DNA from 4 places in the Lysinibacillus sp. Y5S-8 genome. Region 1 is predicted to be linked to each of the others. Evidence: riboswitches for the same ligand, from Rfam matches in the RefSeq annotation. Region 1 holds a riboswitch; each other region holds the start of a gene.
What was found. Region 1 has a riboswitch for thiamine pyrophosphate ahead of thiC (phosphomethylpyrimidine synthase ThiC). Riboswitches for the same ligand answer to the same signal wherever they lie in the genome.
Positions count from the first base shown of each region.

Region 2: another riboswitch for thiamine pyrophosphate. It lies ahead of V6670_RS11940 (ABC transporter substrate-binding protein); the one in region 1 lies ahead of thiC (phosphomethylpyrimidine synthase ThiC).
Region 3: another riboswitch for thiamine pyrophosphate. It lies ahead of thiT (energy-coupled thiamine transporter ThiT); the one in region 1 lies ahead of thiC (phosphomethylpyrimidine synthase ThiC).
Region 4: another riboswitch for thiamine pyrophosphate. It lies ahead of thiW (energy coupling factor transporter S component ThiW); the one in region 1 lies ahead of thiC (phosphomethylpyrimidine synthase ThiC).

Region 1 covers NZ_CP145889.1:233,912-237,125, reverse strand. The annotation lists gene thiC (phosphomethylpyrimidine synthase ThiC) at 1-1,748, opposite strand, end outside; TPP riboswitch at 1,894-2,008, opposite strand; gene V6670_RS01090 (AEC family transporter) at 2,087-3,016, opposite strand; gene V6670_RS01085 (methyl-accepting chemotaxis protein) at 3,128-3,214, opposite strand, start outside.
Region 2 covers NZ_CP145889.1:2,449,713-2,452,926, reverse strand. The annotation lists gene parC (DNA topoisomerase IV subunit A) at 1-1,045, shown strand, start outside; TPP riboswitch at 1,166-1,276, shown strand; gene V6670_RS11940 (ABC transporter substrate-binding protein) at 1,431-2,426, shown strand; gene V6670_RS11935 (thiamine-binding protein) at 2,428-2,718, shown strand; gene V6670_RS11930 (ABC transporter permease) at 2,718-3,214, shown strand, end outside.
Region 3 covers NZ_CP145889.1:3,989,570-3,992,783, reverse strand. The annotation lists gene V6670_RS19590 (SMC family ATPase) at 1-839, shown strand, start outside; gene V6670_RS19585 (hypothetical protein) at 881-1,003, opposite strand; gene V6670_RS19580 (DUF4870 domain-containing protein) at 1,059-1,382, opposite strand; TPP riboswitch at 1,510-1,617, shown strand; gene thiT (energy-coupled thiamine transporter ThiT) at 1,754-2,314, shown strand; gene map (type I methionyl aminopeptidase) at 2,476-3,214, shown strand, end outside.
Region 4 covers NZ_CP145889.1:886,765-889,978, reverse strand. The annotation lists gene V6670_RS04100 (ABC transporter substrate-binding protein) at 1-87, shown strand, start outside; gene V6670_RS04095 (MFS transporter) at 301-1,497, shown strand; TPP riboswitch at 1,564-1,671, shown strand; gene thiW (energy coupling factor transporter S component ThiW) at 1,763-2,263, shown strand; gene V6670_RS04085 (VWA domain-containing protein) at 2,499-3,214, opposite strand, start outside.

The sequences.
Region 1 (3,214 bases):
AACTCCTCTGCCTTTTCCTGCATACCTTGATGAATAGCTTCAGTCGTATTTAAATCTTTTTCTTTAGCATAATTACGAATATCCTGTGAGATTCTCATACTACAGAATTTAGGGCCACACATTGAGCAAAAGTGCGCTGTTTTTGCCCCCTCTGCTGGAAGCGTTTCGTCATGATATTCAACCGCACGTTCTGGATCTAATGATAGATTGAATTGATCACGCCAGCGGAATTCAAAGCGTGCTTTTGACAATGCATCATCCCGTTGTTGTGCACCTGGGTGTCCTTTCGCTAAATCAGCTGCATGGGCAGCAATCTTATAAGTAATAACTCCTACTCGAACATCCTCACGATTAGGTAAGCCAAGATGCTCCTTCGGTGTCACATAGCAGAGCATCGCTGTACCAAACCAGCCAATCATCGCTGCACCAATAGCTGATGTTATATGGTCATATCCTGGCGCAATATCTGTTGTTAATGGGCCCAATGTATAGAAAGGCGCTTCCTTACAAACTTCTAATTGCTTGTCCATGTTCTCCTTTATCAAATGCATCGGCACATGACCTGGCCCCTCTACCATCACCTGAACATCATGCTTCCAAGCAATTTGTGTTAATTCACCCAGCGTTTCAAGCTCTGCAAATTGCGCCTCATCATTGGCATCTGCAATGGAACCTGGGCGTAAGCCATCTCCTAAAGAAAAAGCAACATCATACGTCTTCATAATTTCGCAGATTTCCTCAAAATGTGTATAAAGGAAATTCTCTTGATGATGAAATAAACACCACTGTGCCATAATTGAACCACCACGTGACACAATGCCTGTTACACGATCTGCTGTAAGAGGTACATAGCGTAAAAGAACACCCGCATGTATCGTGAAATAATCAACCCCCTGCTCTGCTTGCTCAATGAGCGTATCACGATAAACTTCCCACGTTAAATCCTCGGCTATGCCATTTACTTTTTCTAAAGCCTGATAAATAGGCACCGTTCCCACTGGCACTGCAGCATTTCGAATAATCCATTCTCTCGTTGTATGAATATGTTTACCAGTGGAGAGATCCATAATATTATCGGCGCCCCAGCGTGTAGCCCATGTCATTTTCTCAACTTCTTCTGCTATTGATGACGATACCGCAGAATTCCCAATGTTTGCATTGATTTTCACATGGAAGTTACGACCAATAATCATCGGCTCTGCCTCAGGGTGATTAATATTAGAAGGCATAATAGCCCGACCTGCTGCAATTTCTGAACGAACAAATTCAGGATCCATGTTTTCACGTATCGCCACAAACTCCATTTCTGGCGTTATCATTCCATTTCGTGCATAGTGAAGCTGTGTTACATTTTTACCCCTTTTTGCACGTAAAGGCTTCCGCTCCAATTTAGGGAAGACATTTTCTTGAATGCGCGGATCATCAATACGACGAAAACCGTTATCCTCAGGTTTAATCGTACGCCCCTCATATTCCTCAACATCTTCTCTTTCTTCTATCCATGCACGTCGCAAAGCAGGCAGACCCTTTGTAATATCAACGTGATAATTCGGATCTGTGTATGGACCACTCGTATCATATACTCGAATAGGGGCATTTTTTTCATCCCCAAAGCTACCAGTCGTTGGGCTTAATGCGATTTCACGCATAGGTACTAAAATATCTGGACGTGATCCTTCCACATACACTTTTTTGCTTCCTTCAAAGCTAGACATAATCGTAATGTTCTTTTCACTAACTACTGACATGAGCTACTTCTCTCCCTTAATTGTAATTTGATACAAGGACCGAAAATCTAGCTCACCCCAACAAATAAAGAAAGGCCGAATCCAAAATATTTTTTTGGATCCGGCCATGAATGTAAAGGTCTAGTAATTGCACACGACATATGATGCAATAGCTTCTTAACTTTCCCACGCTGGTATGAGCCAGATCAGGTCCAAAGGGTCAAGAAACTTCTAAGCGTTTCCCTCTCAGCCTGACTCATCAGACTCCCCTAGTTAATACTATTTAGTTTGATGCTAGTGTAGCAGATATTTCTAAGAGATGGAAGTTTTCCATTCAATATTTTAAAATTTTCATCCAACTAAGTAAATAATACTTCCGCAAGATAAATCACGATCGTTACTGTTAGACAGCTCACAATGGTTGAAAATAAAACAGTTTGAGCAGCTGTAGCTGATTCCACATCGTATTCTAATGCTAGACTAGAGCTATTGCGAGATGTTGGGAAGGCACTGGCTATAAACAGAGATTGTGCGACAACTCCATCTAACCCCAATACATAAATAATGACCAATGCTACAGCTGGTCCAATAACTAATCTTGTAAAACAGCTAACAAAAACAGTTTTATTAAACATAGATTTGATTTCAAGCTGTGATAATTGTGCGCCTAACGTAATTAAGGCTACAGCAATAAATCCATCTGCGACATGCTCTACAGGTATTTTGATAAACTGCGGTATACCAATATTAAAATAGTTCATAGCGACACCAATAATCAGCGCATGAATAATGGGCATTTTAAAGAAATCTTTGATGATTGTCATACCCGATTTCGTAGAGGAAATTAAATTGTACAAACCATATGTATAAGTTGTCATATTTTGAAATATAACGAGCATGACCTGAATAGCTACACCAATAGGTTGTGTTACAAAAATCATTTGGGCCACTGGAATACCATAATTTCCAGAGTTAATGAGCACAACACTATTTTTAAAGACGGCTGCCTCCGTTTTGGCTAAACCAAGCCCTTTCGCTAAAAAATGACTGAGTATCATTTGACTCCCAATAAAAAGCACAATAAATAACCCGACTTCTCCCAGAACAGACAGCTCTACACGTGTTTCATATAAATTAACAAAAACAGCAGCTGGCATAAAGCAATATGTAATAAGCTGAGACAATGCTTTTAAGTTAAAACGAAATTTCTTTTGTAGTATAGCGCCAAGTACAAGCAACACTAAAATAGGTGCAACAATTTGAAAGAAAATCATTCCGAGATACATCATATTGATGCCCCCCTTCCCTTCATTATAGTAGTGCTGAATGGCTAACAGGTCAATGTCTCTTCCCTTCACCATTAAGAAAGACTGCCTATATATTTTAGGCAGCCTTTTTCTTTACGCTAGCTTAAATCGATTTACGACTTCTTGCAGTTCATTTGATATATCATTCATATTTTGAATAGACTCTGCTACTTTTTGTAA
Region 2 (3,214 bases), 2.2 Mb from region 1:
CATTAAACAAGAGTTACTAGAGATTAAGAAACGCTTCACAGAGCCACGTCGCTCGAAAATTGAGCAGGAAATAGAAGAAATTAAAATTACGCTAGATGTCCTTGTGCCAAGTGAAGAGGTTGTGGTGACGGTGACGAAGGATGGCTATATTAAACGTACATCCACACGTTCACATGCCGCTTCCAATGGTCAGGATTTTGCGATGAAGGATTCGGATTACTTATTGTATGAAGCCACCTTAAATACACAGCATCATCTGTTACTGTTCACAAATCGAGGCAATTATATTTACCAGCCTGTTCATGAGCTACCTGATATTCGCTGGAAGGATCTTGGACAGCATATTTCAAGTATTGTGCCAACAGGGGAAGATGAGTCTATTATTGCAGTGTATGGCTTTGAAACATTCGAGCAGCCAAATACGTATATTTTAACAGCTACAAAAGATGGTCAAATTAAACGCTCCCCACTGGCAGATTATGCGGTGACGCGTTATTCGAAGCCAATTAAAACAATGAATGTTAAAGCGGGCGATGCGATGATCTATGCATCGTTTGTGACAGATGATGTGGAACTAATGTTAACAACGGATACAGCCTATGCGATTCGTTTCCCACTGGAAGAATTACCAGTTACAGGAGTGAAAACAGGCGGTGTCAAAGGCATCACGCTAAAGGATGGAGAAGCCTTAGTCGGTGTCAATGTGCTACAGCCTGATGCTACACAATATGTGGTAATCGTCACGCAGCGTGGAGCCGTGAAGAAAATGAATGTTGCAGAAGTTGAAGTGGCAAGTCGTGCAAAACGTGGTCTAAAAGTATTAACAGAATTAAAAGCAAATCCTCACCGTATTGTGGCAGTTATTCAAGCAACGAATGAGGAGCAAATAGTGATTGAAACGGAAAAAGGTGTACAAGAGGTCATTGATGTCCAAACATTGACGCGTGCTGATCGCCATTCCAACGGTTCGTTTAAAGTGGATATTGCAACAGATGGGGCCATTTCTCATGTTTTAACGGCTAAAAAAGAGCAGAAACCAAGCTAATGATAAGCCCAGTCTCTTAGGAGTGCTGGGTTTTTTTTACGGGAGCAGTCGTTAGTCAAAAATAGCATCTTGTCATTTTAGCGTAACTATGGGTATAATAATCAACGAAAAGTTCATAGCACAAGAATGTAGGGGGGCTAGTAGTTGCTAGCTGAGATTGTGTCCGATAGACGCTGACCCTTTGAACCTGATTTGGCTCGTACCAGCGTAGGGAACATCTATTCAAAAAAGCAAAGTTTTGAAGATTGATTGCAATACGTCTGGGAGGAATCCTAGGCGTTTTTTTTATGTTTTCAAGCAATATCTTGCCAAACGCATACGCTTTCTTTCTGGTGACAACATTCAATCATGAACACTTTCACATTATCAACTAGGAGGACTTCGCATGAAAAAATGGTTATTTATTCTAGTGGCTGCACTTTTAACGTTAGTGGGCTGTAGTGACAAGGAGGACAAGCAGGCTACTGATCAGCTGAAAAAAGTATCAGTGGTCTTAGATTGGACACCAAATACGAATCATACAGGGCTGTATGTCGCAAAAAAACTCGGTTATTTTGAAGAGCAGGGCTTAGATGTTGACATTATTATGCCTGGGGAGGCAGGAGCCGATCAGCTTGTTGCTTCTGGCAAGGCAGAGTTTGGCGTGAGCTATCAGGAAGGTATTACACAGGCTCGTGTGCAAGATGTGCCTCTTGTCTCCATTGCCGCTATTATTCAACATAATACATCTGGCTTTGCTTCTATTGCATCAAAAGGTATTACATCACCAAAGGATTTCGAAGGTAAAACCTATGGTGGTTGGGGGGCTCCACTAGAGCAAGCTGTCCTACAATCATTGATGCAAACAGAAAAGGCAGACATTCATAAATTAGATATCGTCAATGCAGGAGATTTAGACTTTTTCACGATGATGCAAAAGGATATTGATTTTGCTTGGATTTATTACGCGTGGACAGGTATTGAAGCTGAGCTACGGGGTGAAAAGATTAATATGCTGTACTTAACAGATTATAGTGATCAGCTGGACTATTATACACCTGTTCTAGCTACAAATGAAAAAATGATCCAGGACAATCCTGACATAGTTAAAGCGTTTGTGGCGGCTGCATCGAAGGGCTATGAATACGCCATAGCGCATCCAAGTGAGGCGGCTGATATTTTAATAGAAGCGGCTCCCGATTTAGATCAAGCGTTAGTGCATAAAAGTCAGGAATGGCTAGCTGATAAATATCAGGATGATGCCAAGCAATGGGGAGAGCAAAAGCTTTCTGTATGGGAAAACTACGCAAAATGGATGTCTAGCAACAACGTGTTAGAGGGCGAATTTAATGCGAAACAAGCCTTTACAAATGATTTCTTACCTAAAAAGGAGGCCAAATAAGATGGCGAATTCATTAATCAGTGTTCAAATCATTCCAAAAACAGAGAAATTTGAGGATGTTATACCGTATGTCGATGCGGCGATTGCTGTGATAGATGCTGCTGGTGTGAAATATGAGGTACATCCGTTGGAAACGACGATGGAAGGTGAACTGTCAACGTTGCTGCAAATCATTGAAAAAATGAATGACAAGATGATTGAGCTTGGTGCCATCAATGTCATTACACAAGTGAAAATATTATATCAGCCAACTGGTATAACAATGGATACATTAACGGAGAAATACCAGTAATGAAACAAGCTTTGCAAAAGGGAAGGACGATTATTTTTATCGCCTTCCTCTTATTCGTGTGGGAGCTCATTGTGCAGGTGGCTGAAGTTCCTCATTGGTTATTACCTGCACCAAGTAGTATTTTGTTGGAAGCTTTTCAGTCCTATCAAACCTTTTTACCACATGCTTGGGCTACGATGCAATTAGCCTTATTAGGACTTGCCATTGGCATTGCCTGTGGATTAATGGTGGCGATTGTCTTGCATCGATTTACATTTATTCGGGAGTTGTTTTATCCGATTTTAATTATGTCGCAAAATATCCCTATTCTTGTCTTAGCGCCATTGCTCATTATTTGGTTTGGCTTTGGTTTATTACCAAAGCTCATCATTATTTGCCTCGTGTGCTTTTTCCCCATTGTTATTGCGGCAATGGACGGATTTCGGCAAACAGCACCTGAGTTAAAGCATTATTTTGCCATGGTTGGTGCTACAAAGGCGCAAACTTTTTGGAAGCT
Region 3 (3,214 bases), 920 kb from region 1:
ACGCAGCTGCCAAACGGAGTGCGATCCAATTAGAAGCACTTCGCAAAGTATGCAGTGACTATGCTTTACAGGTACATACCCTGAAAATCCAAATAACTGAAGGGGCTATGTATCTTCAAGGGAAAGAGAAGCAAGATTTAGTGGTGATGGAAGCAAAAGTAGAACAACTTCGTACGGCGTATGAGGAAGCATTTAAACGTTTGCAACAGATGAATGGTTTTGCACAAGCCTGCCAAGGCTTTATAAAAAAAGTGGAAGAAACAGCGAGAGAGCTTCAGTTACTTGAACAAGAAGCTGGTCGAGTAAAGGAACTCTATGGATTATTAAACGGACAAAATTCGAAAAAGCTGTCCTTTGAGCGATACATTCAAATTAATTACTTAGACCAAATTACCGATGCCGCTAATATTCGTCTTTATCACTTATCAAATGGTCAATTTGAGCTTAGACGTTCTGATAGACTAGAAAAACATGCGAAGCAAAGTGGGCTTGGGCTTGATGTATATGATGCCTATACGGATCAATTACGTGATGTGAAAACATTATCCGGTGGCGAAAAATTTAATGCTTCCTTAAGTCTTGCTTTAGGAATGGCAGATGTCATTCAAAGCTTCCAAGGGAATATTCATATTGAAACCATGTTTATTGATGAGGGCTTTGGCTCGCTTGATGAGGAATCTTTGAATAAAGCAATTGATACATTAATTGCTTTACAGGATTCTGGTCGTATGATTGGCGTGATTTCTCATGTGCCTGAATTAAAATCAGCGATGCCATCGGTCTTACATGTAGAAAAAACATTGAATGGACATAGTCAAACACATTTTGAAGTGAAATAAATAAAAGGCGTATTTCCAAAACAAGGGAATACGCCTGCTGTTTATTTTTTTCGAGGGGTGGCTGTAGGTGTTGTCCCTTTTTTTGCAGCCATTACTTTTTTTACGATAGGAATAACAATAGGTGCTAATTTTACGGCGGTTTTCACAACATTTGATACTTTCATTCAAAAACAGCTCCTTTTACAATTACTACTACCTGTTTCGCTTAAAAATGAAACATTAACGAATAACACGAACAGCTTGAATAATATTCCATATTACAATTCCTAGTGAGACGATGGCATAAATGGCAAACGAAACGAACCAAATAATCAACATCGTATTATTGCCGGACGTTGGATCCAAATTAAATGTAGAAAAAACAAAGACAATAAAGAACAGGATGCCGAAAACAAAAGGAATTAAATGAGAGATAAGTGCACGAATTGAATGTCTTTTTACGTCACTATCTTTCGTAATAATGTACACAATTAATGGGACGATAAAAGGGGCGAAGAAAATACTTAAATAACTAAAGGCAGATAAAATTTTTTGGTTCTCCATAGTTGTACCTCCTTTTTTAATATTTACGCATGAAAAACAGCAAAGTTTCAAAAAAATAATATATGGAAGAGGTTGTAATCCTTCTATCCTTTGCGTACAATGAGAATGTTCAAATAAATTCAGATGTAACGACCACAAGGGGAGCTGATGATGTCAGCTGAGACTGGGCACGTAATGCCTTGACTCTTTGAACCTGTAAGTTAACGCTTGCGTAGGGATGTGGATAGAAACCGACACTAGTACGATGTGAGGCTCTGTCCTGGCATCGTTTTTTCATTCTTGAGGGAATAAAAAGGTGTCAGAAAGAGACATATCAGCGCATTTCTATTCCTGCTCTTGTATCCTACATCGGAACAAAGGAGAGAATATATATGGATAAAAAAAGACTATTAATGCTTGTGGAGATTGCGATATTTGCAGCAATCGGTCTTGTGCTTGATCAGGTTTCCTTTAAAGTATGGGCACAAGGTGGCTCTGTTAGTCTAGTCATGGTACCTATTATGTTAATAGCATTTCGCTGGGGCTTAGTAGCTGGGCTAACAACTGGATTACTCGTAGGTGTAATGCAAACCATGTTTGGTGCTACGATTGTGCACTGGCTACAAGGATTCCTTGATTATGGTGTTGCTTTCACAGTTGTAGGATTAGCGGCGGTTGTGCGTGGACCCGTGTTGGCGGCTGCCAAAAATGCCAACAAAACAAAAATGGCACTTTACATTATATTAGGTACGGTGCTTGCGGGCTTCTTACGATATGCAGCCCACACGATGGCTGGCGCTGTATTTTTTGCAGAATATGCTGGCGATCAAAATGCATGGATCTATTCCATCATCTATAATGGTACATATATGCTACCAGCAACTATTTTAACGGCAATTGTAGGCGTTCTTTTATTCACAGCTGCTCCACAATTAATGCAAAGAAAAGCATAAAACATGCCCCTCACATTTGTGAAGGGGCCTTTTTGTCGCAAATAACTCTTTTCGCACTTCGCAAAGTAAGGAAGCATACAATATTTAAAGCGTTTATCGTTATACGCATAACAAGTTATGTTATATTAAAGTATAGATATTAGATGAAAGGGACGTTATACATGATTGTAAAAACGCAAGAAGAGATTGAAGCTTTTAAAAAAATAGGACGCATTTGTGCTGAAATTCGTGAAGCGATGAAAGCTGCCACAAAACCAGGTGTTACAACATTGGAGCTAGATGAAATTGCTGGCCGTATGTTTGCAGAGGCTGGTGCGATATCTGGTCCAAAGGGAGAATATGATTTCCCAGGGTATACATGTATTAGTGTCAATGAAGAAGTGGCGCATGGTATCCCCGGAAAACGTGTTATTCAAGAAGGGGATATTGTAAATATCGATGTTTCTGGTTCATTAAATGGCTACTTTGCTGACACTGGTATTTCATTTGTGGTTGGTGATGGCTATGAGGACAAAGAAAAGCTATGTCGCGTTGCCAAAAGCGCCTTTGATCGAGCAATGACAAAGGTAAAGGCTGGGTCTAAATTAAATCAAATTGGTAAGGCGGTTGAACGTGAGGCGAATGCTAATGGCTTAACAGTTATTATGAATTTAACTGGTCATGGCTTAGGTCAATCTTTACATGATGAGCCGAATCACATTTTAAATTACTATGATGCATGGGATTCTACAATTATGAAAGAAGGTATGGTGCTTGCGGTTGAGCCGTTTATCTCAGCGAAGGCAGAGCATATTGTAGAAGCTGGTGATGGTTGGACATTCATTACACCTGATAAATCACTTGTAGCTCAAATTGAACATTCAGTCATTGTAACAAAAGATAAACCGATTATCCTAACAT
Region 4 (3,214 bases), 650 kb from region 1:
ACATTAGAAGTTTATAAAAATTTAGGACCAGATTATTTAGGGAAATATAATGAATTGTTTTTAGAATTTAAAATGAGTATTCGTTAAAGCATATAAAGGTCTATCGATGAATTTTTATTTTGTCGATAGACCTTTCTCTATTATCTTCCTGCACCTATTGTCTGTTTATTGTTTTCTACATCGTGGATTGGCATTGCTGCACTAGCAGGTATGTTTCATTTCAGACTTTCAACCGATATGATGATAGGATATCTTATGATAGACTTTAGTATATTTGATTATAAAAAGGGGGTTCATTCGATGACCCAGCAGAAGTCCAATAAGGCGGCTTTATATATTTTAATGTTTAATATGTTTATCGCAATGGGGAGTATTGGAATTATTATTCCTGTCATGCCAGAGTATTTAAAAATATTCGGTGCAGCAGGACAAGTTCTAGGTATGCTAATTGCAACGTTCGCCTTAGCTCAATTCGTATTTTCTCCAATTGCTGGGAATCTTTCGGATCAGTATGGTCGGAAAAATTTAATTATTTTCGGTCTTATTGTGACAGGTCTTGCACAAATCGGTTTTGGTCTTGCCACAGACGTCTGGATGCTATTTTTAGCACGCTTTTTAGGCGGTCTAGGTTCCGCATTTGTTGCACCTCCTATTATGGCATTTGTAGCTGACGTTACTACCTACGAGGAACGTGGAAAAGGTATGAGTATGTTGGGTGCTGCTATGTCACTTGGCTTTATGATAGGGCCAGGAATAGGTGGTTTCTTAGCAAAGGTTAGTTTACATTTTCCATTTTTCACGGCAGGAGTTGCTGCCATACTTGCATCTATTTTATCTTATTTTTTATTACCATCTACTAAACCAAACACTTCACATGACAAGCAAAGGCAAGAAAATCTGGCGAAGCAAATGGCTCGTTCCATACATATGCCTTATTTCGTTATGCTCATTATCATGCTCGTGTTCTCGTTTGGAATTGCCAACTTCCAAACAACCTTGTCATTATTTGTGACAGAAAAATTTAATTACACACCCGTAGATATTGCGATTATTTTAGTTGTCGGTGGTGCTTTTGGGGTAGTTGTACAAATGTTTGTAATTACACCACTTTTTAATCGCTTTGGTGAAATGAAAGTTGTGTTAGTCAATTTATTTATTGCATCTGTTGCTATTTTCTTAATATTGTTTGTATCTGGCTTCGCTCTTATATTAGTTGTAGCAACTATTTTCTCTACAGCAACAACACTAATTCGTCCTGCTGTAAATACACTAATTTCAAAGCTTGCAGAGAAAGAACAAGGGTTTGCTGCGGGCTTGAATAATGCTTACATGAGCCTTGGCAATATGATCGGTCCAGCCTTAGCTGGTTTACTATTTGACTGGAATATGAACAGTCCATATATATTCGGATCTATCATATTATTAGCCTGCTTCTTCCTTGCACTCATCTGGACATTGAAAAAAGCACCTCATCTAATGCATCCTGATACGAAATAGTCAGAAAAATCATTGACTATTTTTAACATTATGTTACAGTAATGTTGGTTAATAAAATTGAATGATATTTACCACTAGGGGAGCCTTTAAAAGGCTGAGACGTATATGATGATGTACGGACCCTTTGAACCTGATCTAGTTCATACTAGCGGAGGGAAGTGGCGCTACTTGCTATTGTCATTGTCTATGCAAGGCCGCTTCCTATTGTTTAAAGGAAGCGGCCTTTTAATTTCCCTCATGATTTTATTCAAGAGGAGTGAACCTTATGTCAATTCGTAAAATGACAATCATGGCTTTATTAGTAGCTATTGCTGTAGCAGGATCTACCTTTGTATCCATACCAACAGGCATCGCACGCGCCTACCCCGTTCAGCATGCTGTTAACGTAATAGGAGCTATTATACTAGGACCCGTGCCAACAGTTCTAGTTGCCTCTGTGACAGCCATCATTCGTATCTTTACTGGTACAGGCTCTCTTTTAGCGATTCCTGGTAGTGTTATTGGTGCATTGTGTGCGGCCCTTGCCTACAAATACAGTAGAAAACCATGGCTAGCAGGATTCGGCGAAGTTTTTGGCACTGGTATTCTAGCTTCACTTATTGCCGTACCCTATGCAAAATTGCTTATGGAGACATCCGTAGTCGCATTATTCTTCATGCCAGCCTTTTTAACATCAAGTACCATCGGGGCCATCTTAGGTGTTATGGTGGCTAGCACTTTGCGAAAATCGGTACTAGTAAAGAGTTTTAATTCTTCGCTTTATTGAGTGGTGCTGAGTGCTTTTTGATTTTGGAAATTCTTTAAGATGTGCGAGAAGATTCCTTTTCTAGTCTTTAAGTTTCTTTATGAGCGTCTCTCTCCTCTGAGAGGCACTTTTCGAAGGCTACACTTTGTCAATCACCTTTGCACCATTTTCCTAGCGGAAACCACCATTTTTTAAAACCTCAAAGCATTTAAAAAAGCAGTGCAAAATGGAATGATTTTGCACTGCCTTCACTATATTATGATCGTTTTTTCATACCCTTTAATAGCTGGGCTACGTTCGTGTCTTCTGCTTGTACAGGTTTCTCCTCAATTGGCTGCTCTTTTTTATTCGTTTTTGTTAGGAAACTCCACCCAAAACGTCTTATGGTAATATCCATAAAGAATAGAAGCATACTTGCTAAAAGAAGCCATGTAGCAATGTTTTGTCGATCCGCTCCTTTAGTTGTAAAGTCACGGAACACATCTTGTGGTTCCTTTAAAACAGCTCCCCCTGTTTGATTTGTTAACTCTTCAACCAGTTTTTCATTAACAGGGAGCAGTTCATACTCAGCACTATAAGGAACACTTAGACCTGCCTGATAAATGGCCTGCTGCTCATCCGCTATACGGAAGAAAATCAATCCAGGTTCGGCCTGTACAACAGCTCGAACTTGGGAGGCTGAAATGGTTTCTAACTGAGTTTCTAACTCCTCCCCTGCTTCATTAACCGCTACAATGTCTAAAAATGCGGCTTCATTTGTAGGGTCTGTAATCATAAAGGAGCCATCAGCTTCTAATCTCACATCATAGGCAACATCATTATAGCTTGGCAACATTTGTGAAATAAGCGTCTGCCAAAATGTTCCCCAGTCCTGCCATCTTGCCCAATCTCCTGTCCATTTACCCGTTGAATCGGATGTAAAAGCAAATGTTTTACCGAGTCCATATTGCCATTGTGCTAACACAGGATCTT